Regions from separate parts of the Stenotrophomonas sp. TWI587 genome, predicted to be linked through region 1. Evidence: predicted binding sites of a transcription regulator. Region 1 holds the regulator's gene; each other region holds the start of a gene.

Region 1 (10,550 bases):
AGGGCAGCCCGGAGGTCAAGGGCCGCATCCGCCAGCTCCAGCAGCAGCTGGCCAACCGCCGGATGATGGAAGCGGTGCCCACGGCCGACGTGGTGGTGGTCAACCCGACCCACTACGCGGTCGCCCTGAAATACGAGGGCGGAAAGATGGGCGCCCCCACCGTGGTGGCCCTGGGCGTGGATGAAACCGCCCTGCGTATCCGTGAAGTGGCCGACGGCAACAAGGTCGCCATCGTTTCCGCCCCGCCTTTGGCACGCGCCTTGTATCGGGAAGGTCAACTTGGAAAGGAAATTCCCGTGAGACTGTATTCGGCCGTGGCCCAGGTCCTCTCCTACGTCTACCAGCTGCGCAGCTGGCACACCGGCCCGATGCCGGCCAGCCCCAGCATCGACATCGACGAATTCGGCAAGGGAGCCCGCCCATGAGCGCACAGCCTGCTTCGGGCGGCATGACCGCGCGCCGCGCCCTGGACATGATCCGCAACGGCCTTGGCGCCCCGCTGATCGTGCTGGCCCTGCTGGCCATGGTGGTGGTCCCGCTGGCCCCACCGGTGCTCGATGCACTGTTCACCTTCAACATCGCCATCTCGCTGATGGTGCTGCTGGCGGTGGTGTACGTGAAGCGCCCGCTGGACTTCACCATCTTCCCGATCGTGCTGCTGATCACCACCATGCTGCGGCTGGCGCTGAACGTGGCGTCCACCCGCGTGATCCTGCTGAATGGCCAGAACGGCCACGATGCAGCCGGCAAGGTGATCGCCGCGTTTGGTGAGTTCGTCATCGGCGGCAACTACGCCGTCGGTATCGTGGTGTTCGCGATCCTGACCATCATCAACTTCGTGGTCATCACCAAGGGTGCCGGCCGCGTGTCCGAAGTGACCGCGCGCTTCATCCTCGATGCCATGCCCGGCAAGCAGATGGCCATCGACGCCGACCTCAACGCCGGTTTGCTGACGCGCGAAGAGGCCAAGGCCCGCCGCGAAGAAGTCCGCGAGGAAGCCGATTTCTACGGCGCGATGGACGGTGCCAGCAAGTTCATCCGCGGCGATGCGATCGCCGGCATCCTGATCCTGTTCATCAACTTGATCGGCGGCCTGGCCGTCGGCGTGCTCCAGCACGGCATGCCGTTCGGTGATGCCGCCGCCACCTACACCCTGCTGTCCATCGGTGACGGTCTGGTGGCGCAGCTGCCGGCGCTGCTGGTGTCCTCGGCGGTGGCCATGCTGGTGACCCGCGCCTCGCGCTCGCAGGACATGGCCCAGGCCATGATGGGCCAGGTATTCGGCCAGTACCGCGCGCTCACTATTGCCGCTGCGATCATGGGTGTGGTCGGTCTGGTCCCGGGCATGCCCAACGTCGCCTTCTTGACGCTGGCAGTCATCCTCGGCTTCGTTGCCTGGAAGGCCTGGAAGAAGAGCGTGGCCGCTGCGCGCGCCGCCGAATCCCCCGCCGCCAGCCGTCCCGAAGCCTTGGGCCTGCCCGGTGCCACCCCGTCGCCCACCGCTGAGCTGACCTGGGACGAACTGCGCCCGGTTGATCCGCTGGGGCTGGAGGTCGGCTATCGCTTGATCCCACTGGTCGACAAGAACCAGGGCGGCGAGCTGATGGCGCGGATCAAAGGCGTGCGCCGCAAGCTCACCCACGACATCGGCTTCCTGATTCCCTCCGTCCATATCCGCGACAACCTCGAGCTGCCGGCCACCGCCTACCGCCTGCTGATCCACGGAGTGCCCGTGGCCACCGCCGAGATCCACCCGGACCGCGAACTTGCGCTGGACCCGGGCAGTGCACTGGGCACGTTGGAAGGCATCGCGGGCAAGGATCCGGCCTTCGGCCTGGACGCCACCTGGATCCAGCCGCACCAGCGCGCCAACGCTGAAACCATGGGCTACACCGTGGTCGATCCGGCCACCGTGGTCGCCACGCATCTGTCGCACCTGATCCGCGAGCACGCCCCGGAACTGCTTGGCCATGAAGAAGTGCAGCAGCTGCTGGCCAACCTGGCCAAGAGCGCACCGAAGCTGGTCGAGGATCTGACGCCCAAGTCGCTGCCGCTCTCGGCCGTGGTGCGCGTGCTGCAGAACCTGCTGATCGAACGCATTCCTATCCGCCAGCTGCGCAAGATCGTCGAATCGCTGGTGGAAAGCGCCCCGACCAGCCAGGACCCGGCCGTGCTGACCGCTGCCGTGCGCAACGCACTGGGCCGCTTCATCGTGCAGGAGATCGCCGGAATGTCGGCGGAGCTGCCGGTATTCACCCTCAACCCGCAACTGGAACGCGTCTTGCAGGAGTCCACTCAGGGCAACGGCGCCGCGCTGGAACCCGGACTCGCCGAGCGACTGCATCAAAGCCTGGCCGAATGTGTCGGCAAGCAGGAAGCGAAGAACGAGCCGGCGGTCGTGCTGGTCCCCGGCCCGGTACGTGCCGCGCTGGCACGGCTGGTACGCCACAGCGTCCCCTCGCTGTCCGTACTTGCCTACAGCGAGGTGCCCGAGGACAAACGGTTGAAGCTGGTCGGCACGATCAGTTGAGCCAGGCGCCCGACGGCACCGCGACAGAAAACAGACACCTCATTCGAATTCACCGCAGCAGGAAATAAAGGGAATCCCTGACCGTGCAGACCACCGACAACCAGCGTTTCCCTTCCACCACTCCGCCGCCCCAGTCCCGGTACCACAGCATGAAAATCAAACGCTTCGTCGCCTCCGATATGCGCTCGGCCATGAACCTGGTGCGCAAGGAACACGGTCCGGACGCCGTGATCCTGTCCAACCGCCGGATCGCGGAAGGTGTCGAGATCGTGGCGGCGGCGAACTACGATGAAGGCGCCGTGCAGCGTGCCCTGGAAGCGGCCCGCAAGGACGTCGCTCCGCCGCCGGCCCCGCGCCCGCGCAGCGCCGCCGATGCCGTGATCGCGGCGGTGACCCGTCGCAAGACCCCGGTTGCCACGCCCGAGCCGGTCGCGGCCACCACCTCGGCCGTTGCCGCCCTGGCCCGCGCCGCTGTCGGCGCGACCGGTCGCACGCTCGATACCGCCCACGAAGTGGTGCCGCCGCGCGGCAGTGATGGCTTCGCCGCCACCCTGGCCCGCGCCGGCCTCAACCCGGCTGTCAACGAACCGTCGCTGCCGGAGCAGATCTTCGCGCCGTTCAATGTCGAGCAGGCCGCGGCAGCCTCGCCCGCCGAGCCGGTGGAGGCTGTTCCCGCGCCGGCCCCGATCAACCGCGCCCGTTTCGTGATCGATCCGCCCCTGGATGAAATGGACGAGCCCGCATTGCCGGCCGCGGCCGTGCTCGCCCCGGCCGCGATCGTGGCCACCGCCGTACCGCCGGCGCTGCCGCTGCCGTTGCCGGTGACCACCGCTGCCGCCGCCAACGAACCGGCACCGGTCGTGGCCAGCGTGCCGGACCTGGCCCTGATCCCGCGCGACGACGAAGAAATCCGCCAGCTGCGTCACGAAGTGGCCGGCATGCGCCACGTCATCGAGCGTGAAATGCACCGCTTCACCGACGAGCGCCTGCGCGGCTCGCCGGTACGCGCCGCCGCACTGGACCTGATGGACGAATATGGCTTCGATGCCGGTATCAGCCGCGACGTGGCCATGCAGATCCCGCTGGACACCGAAGCCCACCGTGGCCGTGGCCTGATGTTGGGGTTGCTGTCCAAGAAGCTGCCGATCGCCCCGGTCGACCCGCTCGAAGCGGGCGGCGTGATCGCCCTGGTCGGCCCCACCGGTGCCGGCAAGACCACCACCATCGCCAAGCTGGCCTCGCGCTTCGCCGAAGCCCATGCCGCCCGCGATGTGGCCCTGGTCACCACCGATACCGGCCGCATCGGCGCCCGCGAGCAGCTGTACGGCTTCGGCCGCCAGCTCGGCATCGCCGTCCACGAGGCCAGCAGTGGAAGCGATCTGAACCAGCTGCTGGAACGCCTGAAGGACTACAAGCTGGTCCTGATCGACACCGCCGGCCTGGGCCCGCGCGACCGTGCGCTGGCCGCCCAGCTGCAGTGGCTGCGGGCCGCCGAGCAGATCCGCACCCTGCTGGTACTGCCGGCCAACACCAGTTTCGGCGACATGGACGAGGTGGTCCGCCGCTTCAGCGCCGCCAACCCGCAGGGTGTGGTGCTGAGCAAGCTGGACGAGACCGGTCGCTTCGGTACCGCCCTGTCGGTGGCCGTCGACCACCGCCTGCCGATCACCTGGGTCACCGATGGCCAGGACGTTCCTGAAGACCTGCACCGTGCCAGTGCGGCCAATCTTGTACTTCGCCTTGAAGATTTGCGCCGCGCGGCCGATATGCCCTGCAACCCGGAGTTGAACCATGCCGTCGCGTGAGTACGCCAAGCTGACCCAGACCTTCCCGTTGTCGGCTACCCGAAGCCAGCCGCTGGGCCCGGTCCGCACCATCGCCGTCACCGGCGGCAAGGGCGGCGTGGGCAAAACGAACGTTTCGGCCAATCTGGCCGTGGCGCTGGCGAGCATGGGCAAACGCACCCTGCTGCTGGATGCCGACCTGGCCCTGGCCAACGTCGATGTGATCCTGGGCCTGAAGCCGACGGTGACCCTGGCCGACCTGGTCGCCGGGCGCTGCACGCTGGAGGAGGTCATCATCGAAGGCCCCGGCGGCGTGCTGGTGGTGCCGGCCGCCTCGGGCCGCCGCAACATGGCCGAGCTGCAGCAGGCCGAGCACATCGGCCTGGTCAACGTGTTCTCCGAGCTGGAGCGCGAACTGGACATCATGGTCGTGGACACGGCCGCGGGCATCACCGACGGCGTGCTGACCTTCTGCCAGGCCGCCCAGGACACCGTCGTCGTGGTCTGCGATGAGCCGGCCTCGATCACCGACGCCTACGCCTTGATCAAGGTGCTCTCGCGCGAACGCGGCGTGGACCGGATCCAGGTGGTCGCCAACATGGTGCGCGACCCGAATGAAGGCCGGGTGCTGTACGAGAAGCTGACCCGCGTCTGCGAGAAGTTCCTCGCCGATGTGTCGCTCAACTACCTGGGCTGTGTGCCGCAGGACGACTGGCTGCGCCTGTCGGTCCAGCGCCAGCAGCCGGTGGTGAAGGCCTACCCGTCCAGCCCCTCGGCGCTGGCATTGACCGAGATCGCACGCCGTACCGCACGCTGGCAGGCCCCGACCGAGCCACGTGGCGGCGTCGAGTTCTTCCTGGAACGCATCCTCAAGCAACGCGGGGTGACCGCATGAAAGGCGCCGCACAGTACAAAGAGGTCCAGCGGGTCGCCGCGAACGAGTGCATTGCCCAGCACTCCGACCTGGTCCGCCGTATCGCCCATCACCTGGCGGCACGCCTGCCGGCGAGCGTGGAAGTGGACGACCTGATCCAGGCCGGCATGATGGGCCTGATCGAAGCGTCGCGCAGCTACGACGCCGACCAGGGCGCCTCGTTCGAGACCTATGCCTCGATCCGCATCCGTGGCTCGATGATCGATGAGATCCGCCGTGGTGACTGGGTGCCGCGCTCGGTCCATCGCCGGGCCCGCGACGCCGCCGCCACCATCCGCCGGCTCGAACAGAGCACCGGCCGTGCCGCCAGCGCCACGGAAGTGGCCGCCGCGATGGACATGCCGCTGCCCGACTATCTGCGCCTGATGGAAGATGCCTCGCGCGGCCAGGTGCTGAGCCTGGAATCACGGATCGAAGACCAGGGCGAGCTGGACACCGTCGCCCAGGGCGGCCCGACCCCGCAGCAGGTGCTGGAGCGCGGTGAGTTCGGGCGGGAGCTGGGCAACGCGATCGGGCTGCTGCCCGAGCGCGAACAGCTGGTCCTGTCGCTGTACTACGAGCAGGAACTGAACCTGAAAGAGATCGGCGCCGTGTTGGGCGTCAGCGAATCGCGCGTGTGCCAGATCCATGGCCAGGCCGTATTGCGCCTGCGTGGCCGACTGAAAATCTTCGAGGCGGCCGACGCCGGCCTCGAGAACCATTAAGACCGAGGAAAGAGCTTTGGACAAGAACATGCGTATCCTGATCGTCGACGATTTTTCGACCATGCGTCGTATCGTCAAGAACCTGCTGGGCGATCTGGGCTTCACCAACACGGCCGAAGCCGAGGACGGGCATGCCGCGCTGATGCTGTTGCAGAGCCAGCCGTTCGATTTCGTGGTCACCGACTGGAACATGCCGGTGATGACGGGCATCGACCTGCTCAAGGCCATCCGCGCCGACGCCAAGCTCAAGACGCTGCCGGTGTTGATGGTGACCGCTGAAGCCAAGCGCGAGCAGATCATCGAAGCGGCCCAGAACGGCGTCAACGGCTACATCATCAAGCCGTTCACCGCCCAGACCCTGGAAGAAAAGCTCGGCAAGATCTTCGAGCGTCTGGCGGCGAGCGCCTGATGGAAACCCTGAGCGACAAATCAGCGCTGGTGCAGCGCCTGCAGGATGCACTGGCCGCGCTGGAATCAGGCGACGAAGCGGCGTGGCGTCAGGAAATCGACGCACTCGCCGCACTGCGCACCCAGCCGATGATGGCCGGGTTGAACCGGCTCGCCCGCGAGCTGGGCCAGGCGCTGGGCGAGCTGCCCAGCCTGCCCAGCGAAGCCGGCGAACTGGACGATGCCTGCGCACGCCTGGATCACGTGGTGGCGATGACCGAACAGGCCACCCACCGCACCCTGGACCTGGCCGAAGAATGCCGCACGCTCACTGAGCAGCTGCGCGCCAATGGCTTGACGGCCGACCAGGACCAGCAGCTGGACCGCATACGCCACAACCTGACCGAGATCGCCCTCAGCCAGAGCTACCAGGATCTCACCGGGCAGATCATCCGCCGCGTGGTGGGCATCGTGCGTCGCGTGCATGAGGGCTTCGGTGCACTCGGGCTGCCGCCGCAGGACGACACCGCGCACAAGCGCGACAACGGCCTGGCCGGCCCGGCCGTGACCGGTCTGGACCGCCACCAGGTTTCACAGGTCGACGCTGACGACCTGCTCTCCGATTTGGGACTTTAACGATCATGAGTGCTGTTCCGGACGATATCGCTGCCGACTTCATCCTCGAGGCCCAGGAGATTCTGGATCGCCTCGGCGAACAGCTGGTGTCGCTGGAGCAGGCGCCCCAGGACGGTGACCAGCTCAACGCCGTGTTCCGCGGGTTCCACACGCTCAAGGGCGGCGCGGGCTTCCTCGGCATCCAGGCGATGGTCGAGCTGTGCCATGCCGCCGAGGAAACCCTCGGCATGGCGCGCTCGGGCCAAGCCACGCTGCAGGCCCATCACTTCGATGCGGCCCAGCAGTCGCTGGACTACCTGCAGTCGATGCTGGATTCGGTCTCGGCCGGCACCGAGCCGGGCTATGCCCCGCCGGAGCTGATCGCACAGTTCGACGTCAACGGCCCGGCCACTCCGGCGGCGGCACCGAGTGCCGCGGCCGGCCCCAGCAGCGGTGAGCTGATCACCGACGATGAATTCGAAGCGTTGCTGGACCAGCTGCATGGCGGTGCCGCACCGACCGCGGTCGCCGCCAGGAAAGACGACGGCATGATCAGCGAGGACGAGTTCGAATCCCTGCTCGACCAGCTGCACGGCGGCGCGGCACCCGGTGCCAAGGCCGTGACGGCCGCGCCGGCACCGGCGCCACGTGCAGTAGCTGCGCCCGCCGCGCCTGCCGCCAACAAGCCGGCGCCCAACAAACCGGTCGCCGAGGCCGAGCACACCGTGCGCGTGGACACCAAGCGCCTGGATGCGATCGTCAACCTGATCGGCGAGCTGGTGCTCTCGCGCAACCGCCTCAAGACCCTGCGCGCACGCCTGCACGATGAAGAGCTGGACCGCGCGGTCTCCACCCTGGACATTGCCACCGCCCGCCTGCAGTCGGCGGTGATGCGCACCCGCATGCAGCCGGTCGGCAAGGTGTTCTCGCGCTTCCCGAAGGTGGCGCGCGATGTCGCGCGCTCGCTGAAGAAGGAAGTGGAGCTGGAACTGATCGGCGCGGAAACCGAGCTGGACCGCAACCTGGTCGAAGCACTCGCCGATCCGCTGGTCCATCTGGTCCGCAACGCGATCGACCACGGCGTGGAAATGCCGGACCTGCGTGAAGCCCAGGGCAAGCCGCGCAGCGGCCACGTACGCCTGTCGGCCCAGCAGGAAGGCGACTACGTCAGCATCGAAGTGCAGGACGACGGCGCGGGCATCGATCCGGAACGTCTGCGCCAGAAGGCGCGCGAGAAGGGCCTGATCGACCCGGAAGCCGCCGCCCGCCTGAGCAGCGAGGAATGCCTGCACCTGGTGTTCCTGCCCGGATTCTCCACCAAGCAGCAGGTGACCGACATCTCCGGCCGCGGCGTGGGCATGGACGTGGTCCAGTCGCGCATCCGCGAGCTCAGTGGCCAGATCCAGATCCAGTCCGAGCTGGGCCGCGGCAGCCGCTTCATGATCCGCGTGCCGCTCACCTTGGCCATCCTGCCGACCCTGCTGGTACAGGCCGGCGAGGACGTCTACGCCCTGCCCCTGGCCCGCGTGATGGAGGTGCTGCACGCCCCCAACACCTCGCTGGGGTGGTTCGACGGCCGCGCCGTGCTGGACCGCAAATCGCACACGCTTGCCCTGGTGGATCTGCGCCACTGGCTGGATGTGGAGCCGATGCCGTCCTCGCTGCTGACCATCGTGGTGCTGCAGGCCGGTGAAGCCCGCTTCGGTCTGGTGGTCGACCAGGTCCGCGGCCGCGAGGAAGTGGTGATCAAGCCGCTGCCCAAGGCGCTGCGCGGACTGCGTGGCTATGCCGGCGCCACCCTCATCGGTGACGGCCGCATGGCGCTGATTCTGGACGTGGACGGGCTGCGCACCAACCACGATTGACCGCGTGAAAGTGTGACCGCCGCATCAGTGGATTCCTTCGGCGTCTCAAGTCCCATTCACACAAGCCGATAACGGACCCATGGACAGACTCAGCCTCATTGGACTTTTCCTCGCGCTGGCCTCACTGGTCGGCGGCAGCATCCTCAAGGGGGCCGGTCTGGCGTCGCTGTGGTCGCCGGCCGCCTTCGTGATCGTCATCGTCGGCACCATCGCATCGATCCTGCTGCACACCTCGCCGGCCGTGTTCAAGCATGCCTTCAAGATCGTGAAGTGGGTGATCCTGCCGCCGAGCAGCGACCGCCGGCACCTGATCCAGCAGATCGTGGAGTGGAGCAACATCGCCCGCCGCCAGGGCCTGCTCGGCCTGGAAGCCCAGGTCGATGCCCAGGACGACCCGTTCCTGCGCAAGGGCCTGCAGCTGCTGGTGGACGGTGTGGAGCCGGAGACCATCCGGCACATGATGGAAATCGAGCTGAGCAGCCAGGAGAGCCAGGATCTGGCCGCCTCCAAGGTGTTCGAGGGCATGGGCATCTATGCGCCGACGCTGGGCATCATCGGCGCCGTGCTCGGCCTGATCGCGGTGATGAAGAACCTCGCCGACCCGAGCAAGCTCGGCCACGGCATCGCCGCCGCCTTCACCGCCACCATCTACGGCATCGCCTCGGCGAACCTGCTGTTCCTGCCGGTCTCGGCCAAGCTCAAGAGCGTGATCCACCACAACAGCCGCGACCGCGAGATGATCATCGAAGGGCTGATCTCCATCGCCCAGGGTGAAAACCCGCGCAACATCGAAACCAACCTGTCCGGGTTCCTGCACTGACATGGCCCGCCGCAAGCACCACGAAGAACATGCCAACCATGAGGCCTGGGCTATCCCCTATGCCGACCTCATGACGCTGCTGCTCGCCTTCTTCGTGGTGATGTACGCCATCTCCTCGCTCAACGAGGGCAAGTACCGGATCATGGCCGACGCCCTCACCACCGCTTTCGGTGGCGCGCCGCGCACCATCAACCCGGTGCAGGTCGGCAACCAGCAGGTCCAGGGCGGCGGCTGGGACAGCCCCTCGGTGATCAAGGCCGGGACCAAAGTCGGGCCGTCCGCTCCCGCGCCCAGCAACGACCCCACCCTGCTGCCGGCGATGGCCTCGCAGATGCGCATGCCCGTCTCCATGCGCAACCAGGAACAGCTGCAGCGCGCCGAGCGCCAGCTCAACGGCATCGCCGACAAGCTGACCGCCACCCTGGCCCCCTTGATCGAGCGCGGCATGATCACCGTGCGCCGCACCGAGCTGTGGATCGAAGTGGAGATCAACAGCGACATCCTGTTCCCCACCGCATCGGCCACGCTGGACGTGCATGCGCGCGAGACCCTGTCCACCCTCGCCCAGGTGCTGCGCGATGCGCCCAACGGCGTGCGCGTGGAAGGCCACACCGACAACATCCCGATCGCCACGGCGCTGTTTCCCTCCAACTGGGAACTGTCCGCCGCGCGTGCGGCCAGCGTGGTGCATCTGTTCGCCGACCAGGGACTGCAACCGGCACGGCTGGCGATGGTCGGGTACGGCCAGTTCCGGCCGCGCCAGAGCAATGCCAGCGCCGACGGCCGCAACCGCAATCGGCGGGTCATGGTGATCATCCTCGCCGACACCGCTGCAGGCGTCGACCCGATCACCGACCGGCTCAGTGCCGATGCCGAGCCGGCCGATACGGCCGCCGCACCGAGCGCCGCCC
Region 2 (10,550 bases), on a different contig from region 1:
TCCATGTCCGCGCCGAGGTGGTACAGCGTGGCGGCATTGAGACCGTCACCGGACAACTTGTTGATCAACCACCACGCACTGAGGGTCAGCAGCAGCAATGACATGAGGCTTGCCTTCCACCACACCCACTTGTCAGATGCGAGGAACAGCCAGGCGAGCAGCAACAGTGACAGCAGCAGGATCCAGAGCATAAGCACTTTTGGCAGTGGAGACAGGTGGTGATGGACGCCATGACGACGTATGTCCCATCCGACCGGCTGTCCCAACCACACATGCATGACAAGCCGATGACTCGATCATGCCTGCACGAACCTGACTGAAATGTTTGTTGAAAACGACAACGAACATCCCGCTTCGCACTGCGATATGCGACGTAAAACGCGCGTGAAGAAGCGCGCGCGATGCTGCACTGCATCGCGCGTGCTCAGGGTCGGCTGAAGGCGTGACGTGCGTGCGAACGTGTTACCGGTGCCCGCGTTCTTCCTTGGAGCGTGCGCGACGATCAAAGATCAGCGCACTGAGGATGATGCCCAATCCGAGGACCACGCCGATCAACATCAAGGTGAATGCGATCGCCGGATAGCCGAACAGATGCCAGCCGGTATCGACCTTCATCATCATCGCCGCAGCGAGTATCAGTGCGGCGGTGACGATGCCGGCAGAGACGCGGTTGGCGATTTTCTGCAGGTTCTCCATCAGGCGTGATTCTTCCAGCCCGGTGACCTTCATCTGCAGGCGATTTTCGGCGAGCAGCGCGAGGATGTCGGTCATCTTGCGCGGCCCATCGCGCAGCAGCTGCTGCATCTCCATGGCCTCGCTGGCGAGATTGGCCGCAGACAGCGATTTCTTCAGGCGTGCACGCATCACGTGCTGCAGCTGTTTCTCCACGATGCGGCGGGTGTCCAGGTCCGGCGACAGCAGCCGGCACACGGTTTCCAGATTCAGCAGTGCCTTGCCGAGCAGGCTCAACTCCGGCGGGGTACGCAGGCCGCTGGCGGTGGCGATGCGCACCAGATCCAGCACCACGCGGCCCTCGGAGAAGCTGCTGTTGGCGGCATAGCGCGCGATGATCTGCCCGGTCTCACGCAGATAGCGCTCTTCATCGAAGAACTCCAGCCGCGTACTGATGCCGATGATCTCATCGGCGACTTCCTCGCCGCGACCATCCACTGCCGCGAACAGCAGTTTGAGCAGCCGCTCGCGCAGCCGCGGGGGCATGTGCGCGACCATGCCCAGGTCGAAGATCGCCAGGCGACCCGCCGGTGTCACACGCAGATTGCCCGGGTGCGGATCGGCATGGATTTCACCATGCACGAAGATCTGGTCGACATACCCGCGGATCAATGCAGCGGCGAGCGGGGCCATCGGCTGCTCGGTGCGGCGTACGTCGGGAATCATGTCCACGCGCACGCCCTGGGCCAGCTCCATGGTCAGCACGCGGTGGCTGCAGTAGTCCCAGACCGGCTGTGGCACCCACAGCGGCTTGAACGGCTTGAGGTGCTGCCCGAAGCGCTGCAGGTTCTCCGCTTCGGCCTGGTAGTCCAGCTCCTGCATCAGCGTTTTGGCAAACTCGTTGAGCCAGTCGCGCAGGCGCACGCGACGGCCCACCTGGGTGAGGTGGTCAGCGGCCAGCGCGAAGCTGCGCAGCACCTCCAGGTCCGAGCGCAGCTGTGCGGCGACCTCAGGCTTCTGTACTTTGACCGCCACCTGGCGGCCATCGTGCAGCTCCGCGCGGTGCACCTGGGCGATCGAGGCGCAGCCCAGTGGAACCGGGTCGAAGCTGGCGAACAGCTTGGAGACCGAGGCACCGAGCTCCTGTTCGATGATGGCCGAGATGCGCTCGACCGGGATCGGCGCGACCTTCTCCTGCATGCGCTCCAGCGCCGTGGCGAACTCCACCGGCACCATGTCCGGGCGGGTGGAAAGCATCTGGCCCAGTTTGACGAAGGTCGGCCCCAGTGACTCAAGATCCGTGACGAACTGCTCCGGATTGCCGTCCGGCGGCACATCGTGGACCGCGCGCGCGTCCAGGTTCATGCCGGAAAACACGCCGGAATTACGGTAGCGCAACAGCAGGCGCAGGATCTGGCTGCGGCGGTTCATGCCCTTGACCAGCGACGGCGAACCGGGGACGACGGGCGTGGTGTTCAAGCAGGACTCCGGGGCGACGATCACCGGCAGTGTGGCCGGGCGGCGGTGGTGGGATGGTGAATCCGCACCCGCTACCGCGCAAGGGCGCGGATCGGTCAGAATCGGCGCTCCCGCTTCCTCCTTTGGATCCACCATGGCCGGTGCCAGTCTGTTCGCGTTGCTCGATGATATTGCGTCCCTGCTGGATGACGTGGCGGTGCTGACCAAGGTCGCGGCCAAGAAAACCGCCGGCGTACTCGGCGACGACCTGGCGCTGAACGCCCAACAGGTGACCGGCGTGAGCGCCAACCGGGAGCTGCCGGTGGTCTGGGCGGTCGCCAAGGGCTCGCTGGTGAACAAGGCGATCCTGGTACCGGCCGCGCTGGCGATCAGCGCCTGGCTGCCCTGGGCGATCACCCCGCTGATGATGATCGGCGGTGCGTTCCTCTGCTACGAGGGTGTGGAGAAGCTGGCGCACCGCTTCCTGCACTCGCGCGATGAGGATGAACAGCGCAAGGCCGAACGGGTCAAGGCCCTGGCCGACGAGAAGGTGGACATGGTCGCGTGGGAGAAGGACAAGGTGAAGGGCGCGATCCGCACCGACTTCATCCTCTCGGCCGAGATCATCGTGTTGTCGCTGGGCGTAGTGTCCAGCGCTCCCTTCCTCAACCAGGTCACCGCCCTGGTGGTGATCGCGCTGGCGATGACGGTGTTCGTCTACGGCCTGGTCGCCGGCATCGTCAAACTCGACGATCTGGGTCTGTACCTGTCCAACAAGGGGGCTGCGCTGGCCGCGATCGGCCGGGGCCTGCTGGTGGCCGCACCGTGGTTGATGAAGTTCCTCTCGGTGGCTGGCACCGCGGCCATGTTCCTGGTCGGCGGCGGCATCCTGGTGCACAGCATCGCGCCGCTGCATCACGCCATTCTGGAGATGGGGGGCGATGGCAGCTGGGGCTGGTTGATCAACGCGCTGGGCAACGTGATCGTCGGCGTGGTGATCGGCGCGGTGGTGCTGGGCGTGGTCACCGCATTCCAGAAGCTGCGCGGAGCCAAGCCCGCGCACTGAGGCTCGGCCAGCTCAGGCCGATTCCCACCCGCGCAGGGCCTCCAGTTCGGCGCGGGCACGCGCCAGCCGGTGCCCGGAGAGCACATCGATCGCGCGCTGCAGCCGCGGTGAGCTCGGCGCGCGCCGCACCCAGCGCCGTGCAGCCACCATCGCGGCGATCATGGCCAAGGTTCCCGCACCCAGCGATACCAGCAGCCACGGCGCGGCGACGGCGCCCAGATCCACGCGCCAAGCCTGCCAGGCCACCAGCACCGGTACCGACAGCCACAGCCAGCACCACGGCAGGCCGAGCAGCAGCTCGGTCAGCGCGGTGTGCCAGCGCAGCGTGGCCAGGTGATGCGACTGCTCCAGCACCGTATGGGTGGGGTGCAGCTGTCGTCGGCGCTGCAGGCGGGTGATGCTGACGATGATGGCCGCGATGCAGTACGCGTGCAGCGACAGCGCACTGAGCATCACCGCCAGCGGCGGTTGCTGCCACCACTGGCTGCCGCAGTACACCGCCACGGCCAGCCACATCGCCAGCTGCAGCCACTGCCACAGGCTGAAGACACCCAACTGATGCTGCACGGCGCGCTGCCGATGGCTGCGCCATGCATCCAGCGCAAACGCTTCCTGCGCATCGGTGGCGTCGTTGCTGCGGTTCCACAGCTGCTTGAGTTCATCCGGTTGCATGGCGGTTCCCTCAGTCGGTGGGGTTCAAGCGGGTACGCAGCTGCTGGCGCACCCGGTGCAGGCGGGTGGAAACATTGGCGATGCTGATGCCCAGCACCTCGGCCATCTGCCGATGGTCGTGGTCGTCCAGGTGCAGCAGCATCAGGGCGCGGTCCAGCGGTGGCAGCGCGTGGATGGCGAACTCCAGCTGGCGCAGCGCGTGGCGCTGTTCGGGCGGGGCGGCGTCGTCCACCGCGGGCAGATCGTCGTCCAATGGTGCGTGGTGGCCCTGCCGGTGCTGCTGGCGACGCCATTGCGAGATCGCCACATTGAGCGCCACCCGGTACAGCCAGGTCGAGAAGCGTGCCCGCGACGGATCGAACGCCTCGAACGCGGCCCACGCCTGCACGCTGATCTCCTGGACCAGATCCAGTCGATCCTCCGGGTGGTGGCAGTAGCCACGCGCCACCTTCAACACAATGCCGCGGTGCTGCTCCAGCAGCGCGGCGAAGCGCGCGCGTGGATCGTGGGCGGCGCGGGGCAGGGTCATGTCCATACCCGGGTGATTCGCGCCAGGGCGCCGGATATCACAGCCACCGGATCAGCGCGCCGGCTCGGCAGCCTGCACGCGGTTCTTGCCGACGCGCTTGGCCGCATACAGCGCGGTATCGGCACGGCGCAACAGCGCGTCCGCCGCTTCGCCGGGCAGCCATTGCGCCAGACCGGCACTGAAATGCACCGGCACGCGTTGTTCGTCCAGCGGCAACGGCCGCTGTGCCAGCGAGCGCTGCAGCCGCAGCAGCGTGGACATGCTGTCCGCCGCCGGCGTTTCCGGCAGCAGCAGGATGAACTCGTCACCGCCCAGCCGTGCGATCGCATCGCTGCTGCGCAGGTGCAGCTGGCAGACCTCGACCAGATGGCGCAGCACCGCATCGCCGCCGGCGTGGCCGTACTGGGTGTTGGTCTGGTGGAAATTGTCCAGGTCGAGCAGCGCCAGTGCCAGCGGATGACCGTGGCGCGCCGCGCGTGCCATCTCACGCTCAAGCAGTTCATCCAGCCCGCGCCGGTTGAGCGCACCGGTCAACGGATCGGTGCGGACCAACCCGGAAACATCACGCAACTCCTGCTCCAGCTCGGCGATGCGCTGCTCGGCCTGCTCCACCTCGCGGCGTGCATTGCCCAGGTGGTCGCGTGCCTGCAACGCCTGTTCCTGCACCCGGCCGGTATCCACCAGCACGTCCTGCAGCAGCTGATTGAGATCGGCGATGCTGCGGGCTTCCTTCAGGGCCAGCGCATAGCTGCTGATGCGATCGTGGTATTCGCCGGTGCTGACCGCCATGCCATCCAGGCGCTCGATGAAGCCGCCCATGACGTTCTTCATCGCCGCTTTGGATTCCACGATCCCCTGCTTGAGCAGGCCCTGCTTGTAGATCACCTCGCGCAGGTTGGCGCGCGCCTGTTCCACCGAGTCGCGATCGAGCGGGCCGCCGATCAGCGAGCGCACCGCGTGCACCTGGCCGTGCAGCCAGCTGCTGTCATCGAGCAGCTCGCCGATGTTGTCCAGCAGCAGATCGAACAGGCTCAGCAGCAGCTCCTGCTGCTCCTGCCAGCCATCGCTGCGCACGCCGATCTGATGGGAGAGCTCGCGCAGCCGCACTTCGATCGGCTGCAGCGGTTGGCCGGGATGCCAGCGATGCACCTCGCCGGCAAGCTGCCCAGGCTCCTCGCGCAGCTCGGGCATGTTCTGCAGCAGGCTGGCCACGGTCACCCCGAGGGTGTGCCGCAGCAGCTCGCGCAGGCGCAGGCTGTCGGGCTGGCCGTCCGGCGTTTCCTGTTCGATGGTGCGGATGTACTTGTCGATCAGCTGGCGCATCGCGCGGCCGTAGCTGACCCAGTCGCCGCTGCGTTGCGCCGATTGCAGGCGCAGGCCCATGTCGCCCAGCTCGCCGGGCAGGGTGGACATGCCATTGGCAAACGCGGCCAGCAGGGGCTCGGGGCTGTCGATCCCGGCAAACAGGCGCTGCAGCATCGCGCTGCTGCCGCCCTTCAGGACCGGGGCCGGTTCACTGCGCGTCTCCACCGCGGTCCCCACGCTCTGCCGCCGCGACAGCAGCCGCCCGACAGCAGTGCCGGGGCCGGGGGGAGGGTCGTGCGGGTCCGTCATGCGGCAGGTCCTTGCAGGGCACGGCCGGGGGCCGGAGCGGTGGAGAGGTTGGAACAGTATCGGCGCAGTCCGGTCACGCTTGAACCGATCCTGCATGGCAGGATGGTAAGCACGAGCCAGGCAGGAGAGTGCGATGAAGGTGATGCTGGTGGGCGCGACCGGATTGGTCGGCAGCCACGTGTTGCGGCAGTTGCTGGAGGACCCGCGCTGCGATGCGGTGGTTGCGCCGACCCGACGCCCGGTGGGCATCACCGATCCCGCGCTGGTCAATCCAGTCGTGGACTTCGCGCAGCTGCCGGCCGAGGCCGAGTGGTGGGCCGTGGATGCCGTGATCTGCGCGCTGGGCACCACGATCAAGCAGGCCGGCAGCCAGGCGGCCTTCGCACGGGTCGACCATGACGCGCCGCTGGCGGTAGCGCGGCTGGCGCGGGCGCAAGGCGCGCATGCCTTCGCGTTGAACTCTGCGATGGGCGCCGATGCGGGCTCGCGGATTTTCTACAACCAGGTCAAAGGCCGGCTGGAGCAGGACCTGCGGGCACTGGGCTACCCCTCGCTGACCCTGGTCCGCCCGGGGCTGATCGGGGGCGAGCGTGCCGAGCGACGTACCGGCGAGCATCTGGCCAGCCTGGTGCTGGGCGTACTGGGCCCGGTCCTGCCGCGTGCCTGGCGGATCAACCCGGCCGGGATCATCGCGGCCGCGCTGGTCGAAGCAGCTCTGGCGCCGACGCCGGGCGTGACCATCGTCGGTTCGGTCGAGCTGGTGGAACGGTGAGCCGCTGACGGCCGGATGCGCGGCTCCCCGGCCACTGCGCTACCCTTTCTGCCCCTCAAGCGGTCCCTGCCATGTCCGTCGACAAGAACCAACGCGATCTCGAAGCTGGTATCCACACCGATCTGGAGGGGCGGCTGACCTACGGCGGTTACCTGCGCCTGGATCAGCTGCTGTCGGCCCAGCAGCCGCTGTCCAACCCGCCGCACCATGACGAAATGCTGTTCATCATCCAGCACCAGACCTCGGAGCTGTGGCTCAAGCTGTTGGCGCACGAGCTGCGCGCGGCGATCGGCTTTCTGCAGCGCGATGAGGTCTGGCAGTGCCGCAAGGTACTGGCGCGCAGCAAGCAGGTGCTGCGCCAGCTGACCGAGCAGTGGTCGGTGCTGGAGACGCTGACCCCCTCGGAGTACATGGGCTTCCGCGATGTGCTGGGTCCGTCCTCGGGCTTCCAATCGCTGCAGTACCGCTACATCGAGTTCCTGCTGGGCAACAAGAACGCGCAGATGCTGCAGGTGTTCTCGCACGATCCGGCCGGCCAGGCCCAACTGCAGGAGGTGCTTGATGCCCCCAGCCTGTACGAGGAGTTCCTGCGCTATCTGGCCCGCTTCGGCCATCCGGTCCCGGCCGGCTATCAGGGCCGCGACTGGCAGCAGCCGCACGTGGCCGACGATGCGCTGCACCCGGTGTTCGAGCGGATCTACCAGAACACCGACCGCTTCTGGCGCGAGTATTCGCTGTGCGAAGACCTGGTCGATCTGGAGACCGCCTTCCAGCTGTGGCGCTTCCGCCACATGCGCACCGTGATGCGGGTGATCGGGTTCAAGCGCGGCACCGGCGGCTCCAGCGGGGTCGGGTTCCTGCGCCAGGCGCTGGAGCTGACCTTCTTCCCGGAACTGTTCCAGGTGCGCACCACGATCCGCAACGACGACCCGATGCCGCCGGACGCGTAACCGATCACGGGCGCCAATAAGCCTATTCATATTTGGCGCCTCCATTACCCGTATCGCGCGGCAAGCCCCGCCATTGCTGCGCTGGCGGTTTCACCCCGGCAGTTTCAGATGCAAGTTCAGCGACCGTGCCGCCAGCTGCGGGCATCGGCGTGTATTTGACGTGAACGCGTTTGTTCTGGGATTCTCCCGAGTTGTTTCGCACATCGGACGTGCATGTCTTCCACCGAACCCAGGAATCCCGCATGAGCGTAGACGCCGCCGCGAAATCCGTTCCCGAACCGGCGTTGCCGGAGTTCAAGACCCTCTTGGGCCATCCGCGTCCCTTGTGGATGCTGTTCATGGCCGAATTCTGGGAACGCTTTGCGTTCTACGGCATCCGGTGGGCGATGGTGTTGTACATCGTGGCCCAGTTCCATGGCGGCGAGGCCTCCGGTGAGAAGCCGGCAAGCGAGTTGTATGGCGCCTACCTGGCGCTGGTGTATGCCGGTGCCATCTTCGGCGGCTATGTCGCTGACAAACTGATCGGCTTCCAGCGGTCGATCCTGCTGGGCGCGCTGTTCATGGCGGTCGGCCTGTTCATGCTGGCCTCGCCGACCGAGCTGCTGTTCAAGCTCGGCCTGGCGACCATCATCGTCGGCAACGGTCTGTTCAAGCCGATCATTTCGACCCTGGTCGGCAAGCTGTACCTGCAGGGCGACGTGCGCCGCGATTCGGGCTTCACGATCTTCTACATGGGCATCAACCTCGGTGCGATGATCGCCCCGGTGATCACCGGCTGGCTTGCCCGTGAGATCTTCGGTACCGATGCGATGCCGCATTACCAGGTGGTGTTCATCTCCGCCGGCGTGGGCATGCTGGTCAGCCTGGTCTGGTTCTGGTTGGGCCGTCGCCAGCTCAAGGGCATTGGCGAACCGGCCCCGGGCCAGGAGAGTGTCGGCCGCGTGGGCATGGTGGCCGTGCTGGGCGCCATCATCGGCATCCCGCTGTTCTACTTCCTGCTCACCATCGACGCACAGGCCCTGCAGGCCCTGCTGATGGCGCTGTTCGTGGTGCCGGCGGTGATGCTGCTGATCGAAGGTGTCCGTGGCGGCAGCGTGAGCCGCGACAAGGTCATCGCGATGCTGGTGATCTTCGTGTTCAACGTGCTGTTCTGGATGTTCTTCGAGCAGGCCGGCAGCTCCTTCACCTTCCTGGCCGACCGCATCGTCAACCGCGAGTTCGGTGACTGGACCTTCCCGCTGGAATGGTTCCAGTCGGTGAACTCGATCGCGATCATCACCCTGGCCCCGATCCTGGCCTGGCTGTGGGTCAAGATGGGCAAGGCCAATCCGTCGATTCCGCGCAAGTTCGGCCTGGGCCTGGTGTTCAACGGCCTGGCCTTCCTGCTGCTGATGGTGGCCCTGTCGAGCATGGTCGATGGCGCCGGCAAGATTCCGTTCTGGACCTTGTTCATGGTGTACGTGATCCAGTCCGTCGGTGAGCTGTGCCTGTCGCCGATCGGTCTGTCGATGACCACCAAGCTGGCCCCGGCCCGCCTGGGCGGCATGGCGATGGGCTGCTGGTTCCTGTCGATCGCCATCGGCAACAACCTGGCGGGCATCTTTGCCGGTCGGGTCAGTGGCGAAGGCGGCATGACCGTGCAGTCGGCACAGTCCGGTTACACCTTCGGCTTCATCGCCCTGGTTGGCTCCGGCGTGCTGCTGTTCCTGGTCGCGCCGCTGATCAACAAGCTGATGCACGGCGTCAAGTGAGGTCTGCGATGCGCATGAAAGCAGCGGTTATGTCGATGATCGTGACCGGCCTGCTGGCCGCCTGTTCGCCGTCGTCGGCGCCCACCGCTGCGCCTGCGCAGCCGCTGGATACCTCCGAGCAGAAGCCCCCGGTCGCCGATCCCGGCGAACCGGTGGCCTCGGTCAACACCCCGGCCGCGGCGGACATCGCCGCGATCGCGGCGCTCAACGCCCAGTTCGATCCCGCCCGCGATCCGGTCGCCGATCTGGCCACGGCCAAGGTCGAGGCCCAGCGCGGCGGCAAGCGGATCATCCTCGACGTGGGCGGCGAGTGGTGCCCGTGGTGCCATCTGATGGACGGTTTCATCGAGGGCGATGCGCAGATCCGCAGCTTCCGCGATGCGAACTATGTCTGGATGAAGGTCAACTACAGCGAAGACAACGAGAACGCGGCGTTCCTGTCGCAGTTCCCGGCAGTGAAGGGCTATCCGCACCTGTTCGTGCTCGATGCCGACGGCACGCTGCTGCATTCGCAGTTCACCGGGGAGCTGGAGGCGGACAAGGGGCAGAAGAAGGGCTACGACCGTGGCCGCTTCTTCGCCTTCATGAAGCAATGGGCGCCACCCAAGGCGTCGTGATCGAAAAAGCCGCGGATTCCGCGGCTTTTTTTTGCGTTACTGCCAGCTGCGTGCCAGACGACGTGACGCGTCGCATCCCGTTGAAGCCGATCGCTGGTCGGCTTGCGTCGGAGTGGGGGGCCTTCGGTGTCCCTGCCGATAGTGCGCCGTAGATCAGCAGCAGCCGACCAACGGTCGGCTCCACCGGAGTGGCGTGTCCGGAAAATCCTGACTATCCATCAGGATCACGATTCGACATCATCTGATTCATATTGGTGAATAAATTTCCGTGCTGGTGTTCACGGAATGACGCGGGAAAGCGGCAGGTGGGACTGCGGCAACATAGCGGTTGCTAAAGCAACCGCCGCGTCCAGCCGCTATTACCTGTAGTCGGGGTGCCTTTTCGGGCACGCCGGCAGGCGAGGGTTGCGCTGGCGATGTAGGCGGGGGAAGGACCGGGCGGCCCGCTC
Region 3 (10,550 bases), on a different contig from region 1:
CGTGGCGCAGGCAGAAGACAACCTCGGCGCGCTCACCGTGGTGCTGAGCGCTGCGCAACTGACACGGCTGAATGAGGCCAGTGCTCCGGCACCGATCTTCCCGGCACGCTTCATCGGCCGGCCAATGGCCCAGCAGTTGATCTTCGGCACCTCCATGCTCACTGGGCGAAGGTAAACCATGGCGATCTCCCAACCGACAGATTGGGTGAAAAAGCCCGCCAGACCCCCGTGAGATAATGTGATTCATGACCTCACCGGACTCTCAACGCCCGCTCCTGTCCAGGGACGCGTGGAAGCGCCGTGCGGCGCTGTGGGGCGGCGCGGTAGCCGTCGCCCTGGTCGCGATCGTGTTCGCCAAGGCCAGCGACGCGGCCTTCCGGGTGTTCCAGTGGATCATCGCCCATTCAATCTGGTGGGCGCTGCTGGTGACGCCGGCAGTGTTCGCCCTGTTGGCCTGGCTGACCAGTGGCGCACTCAAGCCGACGCGTGGCAGCGGGATTCCACAGGTGATCGCCGCACTGGACGTTGCCACGCCCGACTTCCGGCGCGACAACCTCTCGCTGAAGGTATCGGCCGGCAAACTGGCGCTGACCACACTGTCCCTGCTCGGAGGTGCATCGGTGGGCCGTGAAGGCCCCACGGTGCACGTCGGTGCCAGCCTGATGTACATGTTCGGGCGCTGGTTCGGATTCCGTGACCCGAAAGAACTGTCGCATTTCCTGCTGGCCGGTGGCGCAGCCGGCATCGCCGCCGCGTTCAATACACCGCTGGCCGGCATCGTGTTCGCCATTGAAGAGCTCAGTGGCCGCTTCGAGCACCGTTTTTCAGGCACCTTGCTCACTGCGGTCATCGTCGGGGGCGTGGTGTCGCTGGGCCTGCTCGGCAACTACACCTACTTCGGCAAAGTAAGTGCCACGCTCCCGTTGGGCCAGGCATGGCTGGCGATCCTGGTATGCGGCACGGTCGCAGGCCTGCTCGGTGGCGTGTTCGCCAAGGCGGTACTGCTCACCATGGCGGGCCGCCCGCGGTGGCTGGGCAGGCTGCGCCAGCGGCACCCGGTGCTGTTGGCCGCCCTGTGCGGGCTCGCGCTGGTGCTGCTGGGTGCCGCCTTCGGCGCGGGTGCGTTCGGTACCGGCTACGAGCAGGCCAGGGGACTGGTCCAAGGTGGCGCAACCGTCGGACACGAATTCGGCCTGATGAAACTTCTCGCCAATCTGGTGTCGTACGTTGCCGGTATTCCGGGCGGGTTGTTCTCGCCCGCACTGGCCGTCGGTGCCGGGCTGGGACACAATCTCGCCGCCCTCATGCCGTCGGTCGATGAGCGCATCTTCGTGCTGCTGGGAATGTGTGCTTACCTGACGGGCGTGACCCAGGCACCGCTGACCTCCGCCGTCATCTCGCTGGAGCTGACCGACAGCAGCGACATGCTGCTGCCCATTCTGGCGACCGTGCTGATCGCCCGCGGTGTCTCCGGTCTGGTGTGCCGCGTGCCGATCTACAAAGCAATGGCCGAGCAGCTGGTCAGACAGCTTCCGAGTCCGCCCCCAGCTTCGGCGTAGCGTCCTGACGACAGGCCGGAACACCCGGCCCGTCGCCAGCGCACCTGCGCAGGATCACGCGTTGACGTCGACCACGGTGCGCCCCTGCACCTTCCCCTGCAGCACCTGCCCGGCCAGCGCCGGCACCTCGGCCAGACCGATCACTTTCGTGGTGCGTGCCAACTTGCCCAGGTCCAGATCGGTGGCCAGTCGCGTCCAGGCCTGCACACGCGCGGCGTAAGGCGCGTTGACCGAGTCGATGCCGGCCAGGGTCACGTTGCGCAGGATGAAGGGCAGCACGGAGCCCGGCAGATCCGCACCCTGCGCCAAGCCGAAAGCCGCCACCACGCCGCGATAGCGGGTCTGTGCGAGCACATTGGCGAGCGTGTGGCTGCCCACTGCATCGATCGCGCCCGCCCAGCGTTCCTTGGCGATCGGCGCGCCTGGTGCGGACAGGGTCGCGCGGTCGATGACCTCGGCCGCACCCAGCTCCTTGAGATACGCGGACTCCTCCAGCCGGCCCGTCGATGCAACCACCCGGTACCCCAGCCGGGACAGCAGCGCGATCGCGATGGAGCCGGCACCGCCATTGGCCCCGGTGACCAGAATATCGCCCTGATCGGGACTCACCCCGCCATGCTCGAGCGCCAGCACCGACAGCATCGCGGTGTAACCGGCGGTGCCGATGGCCATCGCTTCCTGGCTGGAGAACGCCGCGGGGATCTTCACCAACCACTCGCCCGGCACACGCGCCTTCTGCGCATAGCCGCCGTGGTGGGTCTGGCTCAAGCCCCAGCCGTTGACCAGTACCCGATCGCCCCGCGCGAAACCCGGATGGGTGGACGTTTCAACCACACCGGCCAGATCGATGCCGGGAATCAGCGGGAAGGTACGGATCACCGGGGAACGGCCGCTCAGCGCCAGCGCGTCTTTGTAATTCACCGTGGAATACTCCACAGCAATGGTGACGTCGCCGGGCATCAGATCCTGCTCGGTCAGCTCGACGATGCCGGTCGTGATGGCATCAGTGTTTTTGGTGGCAAGGAGGGCTTTGAAGGTCATGGGGTCTCCGGTTGCTGTGCAGATGTACAGTGACGATACGTCCAGTGTGATTCGTGTGGCGTACCGTCCCGTTAAATGGTGCCACGCTGCAGAATCGGCCGCTGGCACGAGGAAGCAGCTGCCGATCAGCCCGGCGCGCTCGCCTGGTCGGTCATTACACCCTCGATCCAGTCACGATAGTGACTCGCGCGCACATTGCAGGTGACCTGCCCATAGCGCCCGGGACGGGCGGTCAGCACATTGCCCTGCACCACCTTCCACGCGCCCTGCCCGGCCAGCAGCCACTGACCATCGCGTTCGATGAGCACAGGGCCGCCACTATCACCGTTGCCCAGCACCCCCTCGAGTGGCAGCGCTTGCGGCGGTTCGTCGAAGACATAGCAGAGCCAGCGGTCGTAGGCGCTGGTGATCCGATTGAACGCACGACGAAGCTCGGTGCGATTGGGGCCGTTGGGGGAATGCCCGGTGGCGCCCGTTCCCGTGGCCCCCTTTCCCAGAATCTTCGCGATCTGACCGGCCTCGTCGGTGCCACTGTAGATAGCCACCGGCGCAACGTCGGTCACCGGTGCCTTCAGCCTGATCAGCGCAACATCGTCGCCCGATGCGAGAAACACCACGATCAGCATTGCCTCGCCACTGGCCATCGCCTGATCGATCAGTGTCTGCGGCAGCGTCCTGTAGCCGGGGTGGACGACAACGCGCTCGACGTCCCGGGCCGTTCCGTTGATCACCACCTGCTTGAGATCGGCATGCATGGGCAGCGTGTGCGCGGCGGTCAGCACCCACTGCGGCGCGATCAACGCGCCGTGGCCCTCGCCGGGCATGTCCACGAGGGCGGGAAACTCGGTGGCGGGAACGCGGTAATGCGCATCATCCACGTCATGACGGACGACGATGGCATGGGCGGTCGAAGACACTGCGAGCAGCATCCCGATCAGCAGAAATCCCTTCATTGGTGATGCCTTGTGAGGTTCAGACAGCGGGGTCCAGATGCCCTGCGACGCGTGGGTACCGTTACGGCTCGCGCTCACGGGCTTCCAGCGCGCTGGCGAACTTTGCCATCAAACGCACCAGCTCCGATACATCCTGCGCTGGCCAGGAGGCGAAGATCTCCCGGCCGATCCGCTCACGTGCGGCATCCAACCGGTCCGTCATGTCCTTGCCCTTCGGCGTAATGGTCGCCTCACGGATGCGGCGGTCCTGTGGGTTACCGCGACGCGTGACCAGCTCCATCGCAGCCAGCTTGGCCACCTGACGGCTGATGGTCGTGTAATCCCGGCCCAGGCGATCGGCCAGCTCAACCACCCCGATCGGCCCGACGCGTTCGATCACCACCAGCAGCCGGAACAAAGCCTGGTCCAGCGTCACGCCAGCCTCCTGGATCAGCCGTTCATCGTTGCGCGGACGGTTCATCACGCTGGCGAGGCTGACCATCGAGAGGTGAAGCGACCTCAACTCGGCCGAATTATGTGTATCTTGCACCTTCTTTTTCACCGGCATAGCATCCCCTTCAAGTAAGTGCATATTACACATACCTGGAGCGATGCAATGGGCAATACCCCTGACGTAGTGATCTGTGGCGCCGGCGCAGCCGGCCTCACCCTGGCCATCGAATTGGCCCGCCGTGGCGTTGCATTCCGCCTGGTGGAGCAGCGGGAACACCCGTTCCATGGGTCGCGTGGCAAGGGTATCCAGCCGCGTAGCCAGGAAATCTTCGAAGACATGGGCATCGTCAATCAGCTGTTCGCGGCGGGCGGGGCCTACCCTGTCTCCCGGTTACATCACGCCGATGGCACCCGTACGGACACGGTCATGGTGGAGGCGTCGCCAGCCACACCCGCCGAACCCTATCGGCGGCCGCTGATGGTGCCGCAGTTCCTGACCGAGTGCGTTATGCGCGACCACCTCGCGGCGCTGGGGCACCGGGTCGACTTCGGGCATGCACTGATCGGTGTCGAGCAGGACGCCGATGGCGTGACCCTGCGTCTTGCCACCTCTCTGGGCGAGCAGACGCTCCGCACACGCTATCTGATCGGCGCTGACGGCGGCCGCAGCATCGTGCGTCACGCACTCGATATCGGGTTCCCCGGCAAGACCTTGGGCGTGCGTGCAGTGGTGGCTGACATCGTGCTGCAAGGGCTGCCTCGCGATGCTTGGCACACCTTCAACGAAGAGGACATGGGGCAGCGCATCTCGCTGTGTCCACTGATGGGAACCGCGCTGTTCCAGCTACAGGCCCCGGTGCCCTTGGAGGGCGAGGTGGATCTCTCGGCGGCGGGGCTGGCGGCCATGGTACGTGAGCGCACCGGGCGGGATGATATTGCGGTTCTAGAGGTCGAGTGGGCCTCGGCGTACCAGATGAACGCCCGACTCGCCGATCGTTACCGTGTCGGCCGGGCCTTCCTCGTCGGCGACGCCGCCCACACGCATCCCCCCACCGGCGGACAGGGGCTCAACACCAGTGCCCAGGATGCCTACAACTTGGGATGGAAGCTGGCCGCCGTGCTGCAGGGGGCACCGCAGACCCTGCTGGACACCTACGAAGAAGAGCGCCGCCCTGTTGCAGCCGCGATGCTTGGGCTTGCGACGAAACTGCTCGACCACGCCCGCCGCGGCGACAATCGACGCGGTCGGGAGGTCCAGCAGCTCGATTTCGGGTACCCGGATTCACCGCTCTCGCTACCCGTCGAGCCCCGTATCGGACGCATTGCGCCGGGCAGCCGCGCTCCCGACGCCCCATTGCAGGGCGCGGGTGGGCAGCCAACGCGCCTGTTTGAGGTGCTGCGCGGTCCGCATTGGACGCTGCTTGGTTACGAAACCCCCCGTGCCGATTCATTCGCGCGGAAGGAACTGCACGTCCACGTTATCGGCCAGTGCGGCGATCTGTGGGATACGCAGGGACACTTCGCCGGTGCTTATGGCCTGCAGCCGGGCGAGTGGGTACTGGTGCGGCCGGATGGTTACGTCGCGGCAGTGGTCCGCGAGCAGGAGATCGAGACGCTGAGCGCGCATCTCGACGGGGTGATGCCGCCGCGCCGTTGAAACAACCGCACGTGACGAGCCGGATACGCTGAGCATCCGGCCCTTATCCAGCACCGGTCAGCGGCGCGCGTCACCCAGCTTGAAGATCGCCACCGCCGCTTGGAGCGCCTGAGATTGGCTCTCCATCGATCGAGCTGCAGCGTTGGCTTCTTCCACCAGCGCTGCATTCTGCTGGGTGGCCTCGTCCATCTGGATCACGGTCTGGCTGACCTGCTCGATGCCGGCGCTCTGTTCCTGCGACGCTGCGGAGATCTCGGCCATGATCTGGGTGACCTGCTGCACGGAGGCGACGATCTCCTCCATGGTGGTGCCCGCACGGCGCACCATCGCCGCACCGCCCTCCACCTGGCCCACAGAGTCTTCGATCAGGCTCTTGATCTCGCGCGCGGCATCCGCCGACCGCTGTGCCAGAGTACGCACTTCGCTGGCCACCACGGCAAAGCCTCGGCCCTGCTCACCGGCACGGGCCGCTTCCACGGCGGCATTCAGCGCCAGGATGTTGGTCTGGAACGCAATACCGTCGATGACCGAAATGATGTCAGCGATGCGTCGCGACGACGTCTCGATCCCCGCCATCGTGGTGACCACCTCGGCGACTACCTCGCCGCCCTGCCCGGCAACGCGAGCGGTGCTCTGCACCAGCTCGTCTGCCTTGCGCGCATGGTCGGCGTTCTGGCGCACCGTGGAGGTCAGCTCCTCCATCGACGCAGCAGTCTCTTCCAGGCTGGCCGCCTGCTGTTCGGTACGGCGTGACAGATCGTCATTACCGGCCACGATCTCGCTGGCGGCCAGATTGATCGCACCGCTGCTCTGCTGGATGCGGCCGACAATGGCGGTCAGCTGATCCACCGTCGCATCGGCGTCATCCCGCATCTGCGCAAAGACACCCTTGAAGTCGCCGACCATGCGGATGCTGAGGTCGCCGGCGGCAATGGCGCGCAGCACACGCGACAGCTCGGCCAGGTTGGTGTCGGTGGTCTGCATCAGGGCATTCAGGCCGTCCACCATGCCGCGGAAGTCGTGCGAGAACGCCTGTGCGTCGCCGCGCTTGCTGAAATCGCCGGCGGCAGCCGCCTGGGCCAGCGCCAGAATCTGGGTGTTGATGGCCTGCAGATTTCGCTTGGTCACCACCATCGCGTCGCTGATGGCGGCCTTTTCGCCAGGCAGCGTCGGCATGTCCACGGTCATGTCACCCACCGCATAACGCGACATCACCTCCACCAGCTGGCGCTGCACCTGGACATGCGCGGCCACCAGTGCGTTGGTGCCGGCCACCATACGTCCGTAGTCACCCGGGAACGCGGATGCCTCCATCTGGTACCCCATCTCCCCCTGGTCATGGCGCGTGGCCATTTCGCCCTGGGCATCGATCACGCTGCGCAGCTGATTCTGGAGATGCCCCATCGACTGCAGCAGCTGGCCCATCTCGTCCATGCGGCGCGGTTCAATCCGGCTGTCCAGGCGCCCGGAGGCGACCGCACCGGAAACACGCACCGCCTCGGCCAGCGGCGCAAGCACCTGGCGGCGGATCAACAGGAACAGCGCTGCACACAACAACACCGCCGAGAGCAGGCCCACCACGATGATCACCATCAGCAGTGACCTCGCCGGCGCCATCACATGGCTCGTGGGGACCGTGATGCCCAGCGCGAAGACTTCCGGCGCATCGCCCAGACGCAGCGGCACCACCACACGCAGCGAGTCGACACCACGCACACTGACCTGATCGGCGATCACCTCGCCCTTGCGGGTGACGTCCAGAACCCGGCGCGTGTCGGCGTCGTCACGGATCTTGCCGACCTCCGACGCATCGGCGCTGGCCATGACCGCGCCTGCCGGCGACAGCAAGCTGGCCTCGCCCACTCCCAACGGATGCAGCTGGGCGATGCGCTTCTGCAGCGCGTCCAGCGCCAGGGTCACGTTGACCGTGCCCAGGAAGCGCTCGCCGTCCATGATCGGCGTACTCAACGTGGTCATCAGCGTGTCCACGCCGGCAAGCGGGTAGACGTAGGGCTCGATGACATTGGGCCGATGGGTGTTGCGGCTCTTCAGGTACCAGTCGCCGACACCCGGGACGTCGTAGTCACGCAACGTCTCGCGCACGAGCGTTCCGTTCTGCCACGACCAATAGGCCATGAACCGTCCGCTGAAATCATGGCCCTCGGTGTCGGCGAACGCACTATCCTTGCCATCGAAGGCGTCCGGCTCCCAGGTGCTGCTGATGCCGAGCCAGTCCTTGTGCGCACGCAGCTGCTCGCGCAGCACGACCGCTGCGGTCTCGCGGCTGAAGCGCGGATCAGTGTGCTGCGTGCGTAGCGCGTTGGCCAGAGACGCGGCGGTATCGAAGCCCAACTCAAGCTCGCTGGAGATGTTGCGCGCCTCATGCCGCGCCACCTCGCGCAGCATGTCCTGCGCTGACGTCGACAGCGCATCACTGCTCCGCCAGTAGATGACCACCGCGGTAAAGGTGAAACAGGCCAATGCGAGCAGGCCGGTACCGAACATCAGACGTACGGCGACACTGTCACGGCGAATCAACGATAAACCCATGGATGGCACTCGAAAGAAAATGGCCACGGTCCGGAATGGACGCAGTGCACCGTCATGCGATAACGGCGTGAAGGCGACGTTCTTTAAGAACCATTCGAGATGCGCGTGACAAGAGAACGCAGGCTATAGTGCGCGCCGTTGTTTCTGCGATCTACGTGTTCCACTGCCATGAAAAACCGTTCCACGCTGTCGCTGACCTTCGCGTTGATCGCGACCCTTTCCTCTGCGGCGCACGCTGCTGAATCCACCTCGACAACAGAACCGCACGTGGACATCGGCGGCGCGGTGCGCTTCAACTATGGCTGGCTGGACTACGGCCCCACCAGCCGCTTGCAGCTGGAGCTGCTGCGTGCCGATATCGACGCCGGTGCAGGCCCGCTGTTCCTGTCCGCGCAGTACCGCTGGTATGACGGGTTCGATGCCGTGCATCATGCGTATCTCGGCTGGAACGCGAGCGAGGACACCGTCGTGCAGGCCGGGATCCAGCAGGTTCCGTTCGGGCTGTTGCCCTTTGCCGCGCAGAGTTTCTGGTTTGGCTCCGGCTATTACCTGGGCATCGAGGATGACTACGACCCCGGCATTGTGATCCGTCACCGCGATGGCGCAGACCAGTGGCACCTCGGCTGGTTCGCCGGCGACGAATACGGCACCGGCGCGCGCAGTGATCGCTACTCCTTCGACGTGGCCCAGACAGACACACTGCCCTACCGCGAGCGCGAGAGGCTGCACCTGCGTTACGAACACAGCCAGGCCTGGGCCGGCGGCGACCTGCTGCTGGGCGGCTCTGCTTTCAGTGGACGGGTTGAGAACGTGCGGACCGGGCAGCGTTACGGCCATCATGCGGCGGCCGTGCACGCGCAGTGGACGCGCGACAGCTGGACCACACAGCTGCAGTGGGCGCGCTACCGCTACAGCATCCCGAGCGATCGCATCGCCATGTCGGCTTTCCTTGCGCCGTTCGAGATCGTGGCAGAGGCCGACGTCCCCACCGCCAACGTGGCCTATTCCTTCGGCAAGACGCGCTGGCTGGACAACGTCACCTGCTACAACAACCTGAGCATGACCTTGCCCGTGCAGGATGCTCCGCAGCTGCGGAACTCCTGGCAGAACGTCACCGGCTGCAGTGTGCAGAAGGGCGCGATGCTGACATACGCTGACTGGATCGCCGGCAAGAACATGTGGTTTGCCGGCGGCAATGGGGTCGGGATCGATGACGGCGCAGCCACAGGCTGGCACTCCCGGTTCAACCTCAACATCGGGTTTTACTTCTAGGCGAGGCAGGCGGGAACAGGCTCGGCCAGAGGCGGACCCACCTGACGCGGCTGCACTGGCTGCATCGGTGGAAGCAGTTGCTGACATTGTCAGCCACTCCTCCGTGGACCCCCGGCATGACCGTGCCAGAACCCGGTGCAGTGAGGCAGGTTGCAGGGATCGTCGCTGCAAGGTTCCAATCGAGCTGGATGAGACAATGATGTTGGATGCGTTGCCCACTACCCACATGGAAAGCACTCCGTTCCCCTTCCCCCGTGCGTTGGCTGTGCTGCTGAGCGTGTGCCTGCCAGCAGCAGCCCATGCCGCGCCTGTCATGTTTACCGACTATAGCGATTTCTACCGCTCACTCGGCGGCGCCCTGTTTCCGGAATCGGGAACGTCGCTGGCCATGCCCTGCACGGAATCACCCCGTCAATGCCTCTGGGCGACCTCGATGCACCAGGCGCTGCGCCGCTACGACCAACCGTTGTGGACCACGCCCGGCGACCTGCCCATGACGCCCCCCAAGGGCGGCCTTGATGTTGCCTTTGATGGCCAGGCGTTGATGGTGGGCGCGCGGCGTTGGCCAATGAGCCGCGCCGTGAGCCTGGCGTCACCGCAGTGGCCCAGTGCCAGTGAGACGACGATCGACCCGGAGAGCCTGGCGGCCGTAACGGCCTGGCAGCGCGGCACGTCGGTTTGCCTGGATATGCACTACTCCAGCAGTGGCACCGCCGTCCGCTACACAGCGGTGCTGCTGTTGCATGGTGAGCGTCTGTACACCCTGCCGCCGCTGTTTGCCAGCTGTGCAGGCGTACGGGAAGCGCCCCATGGCGGCTTCAGCTATCCGAGCGCCACCTACCTCGGCGCGGAGCAGGAAAACCATCCGACCGGCCTGCAGGTGGACTACGTGCTGTCCGATGGCAAGACGCGCGTTGCGCGCTACTTGCTGCGCTTTGCGGATCAGGGTGATCCCTACCGCTTTGAGGCAACGCGCAGCGACTGAGAGTCATCCCACTCACCGCATCACTGCGCTACCGCTGGGGACGGTGGCCCCAGCACGCGTCAGCGAATGGGCACGCCTGACAGGCGCGCCAGCACGTCCGC

The links. The regulator FliA, encoded in region 1, starts transcription of late flagellar genes. The targets are predictions, from matches to a motif close to TAAAGTTTNNCNNNCNNNGGCCGATAA.
Region 2: ABE464_RS13290 (GGDEF domain-containing protein) is a predicted target of FliA. The motif match lies at 6,068-6,094, and genes of this name have one in related genera.
Region 3: ABE464_RS04320 (methyl-accepting chemotaxis protein) is a predicted target of FliA. The motif match lies at 8,252-8,278, and genes of this name have one in related genera.

What each region holds. Positions count from the first base shown of each region.
Region 1 is NZ_JBDJMW010000001.1:539,012-549,561, reverse strand. It holds gene flhB (flagellar biosynthesis protein FlhB) at 1-425, shown strand, start outside; gene flhA (flagellar biosynthesis protein FlhA) at 449-2,530, shown strand; gene ABE464_RS02515 (AAA family ATPase) at 2,680-4,335, shown strand; gene ABE464_RS02510 (MinD/ParA family protein) at 4,322-5,209, shown strand; gene ABE464_RS02505 (RNA polymerase sigma factor FliA) at 5,206-5,952, shown strand; gene cheY (chemotaxis response regulator CheY) at 5,969-6,361, shown strand; gene ABE464_RS02495 (protein phosphatase CheZ) at 6,361-6,975, shown strand; gene ABE464_RS02490 (chemotaxis protein CheA) at 6,981-8,819, shown strand; gene ABE464_RS02485 (flagellar motor protein) at 8,899-9,639, shown strand; partial or broken gene motD (flagellar motor protein MotD) at 9,641-10,471, shown strand.
Region 2 is NZ_JBDJMW010000007.1:159,720-170,269, forward strand. It holds gene ABE464_RS13265 (phosphoglycerol transferase I) at 1-191, opposite strand, end outside; partial or broken gene ABE464_RS13270 (AarF/UbiB family protein) at 463-2,118, opposite strand; gene ABE464_RS13275 (DUF808 domain-containing protein) at 2,285-3,196, shown strand; gene ABE464_RS13280 (hypothetical protein) at 3,209-3,868, opposite strand; gene ABE464_RS13285 (sigma-70 family RNA polymerase sigma factor) at 3,879-4,403, opposite strand; gene ABE464_RS13290 (GGDEF domain-containing protein) at 4,449-6,011, opposite strand; gene ABE464_RS13295 (NAD-dependent epimerase/dehydratase family protein) at 6,145-6,783, shown strand; gene ABE464_RS13300 (tryptophan 2,3-dioxygenase family protein) at 6,855-7,733, shown strand; gene ABE464_RS13305 (oligopeptide:H+ symporter) at 7,976-9,484, shown strand; gene ABE464_RS13310 (thioredoxin family protein) at 9,493-10,101, shown strand.
Region 3 is NZ_JBDJMW010000002.1:260,548-271,097, reverse strand. It holds gene ABE464_RS04350 (aldo/keto reductase) at 1-175, shown strand, start outside; gene ABE464_RS04345 (chloride channel protein) at 246-1,559, shown strand; gene ABE464_RS04340 (MDR family oxidoreductase) at 1,614-2,600, opposite strand; gene ABE464_RS04335 (trypsin-like serine protease) at 2,726-3,553, opposite strand; gene ABE464_RS04330 (MarR family winged helix-turn-helix transcriptional regulator) at 3,615-4,124, opposite strand; gene ABE464_RS04325 (FAD-dependent oxidoreductase) at 4,149-5,642, shown strand; gene ABE464_RS04320 (methyl-accepting chemotaxis protein) at 5,700-8,192, opposite strand; gene ABE464_RS04315 (hypothetical protein) at 8,361-9,464, shown strand; gene ABE464_RS04310 (hypothetical protein) at 9,664-10,449, shown strand; gene ABE464_RS04305 (TetR family transcriptional regulator) at 10,509-10,550, opposite strand, start outside.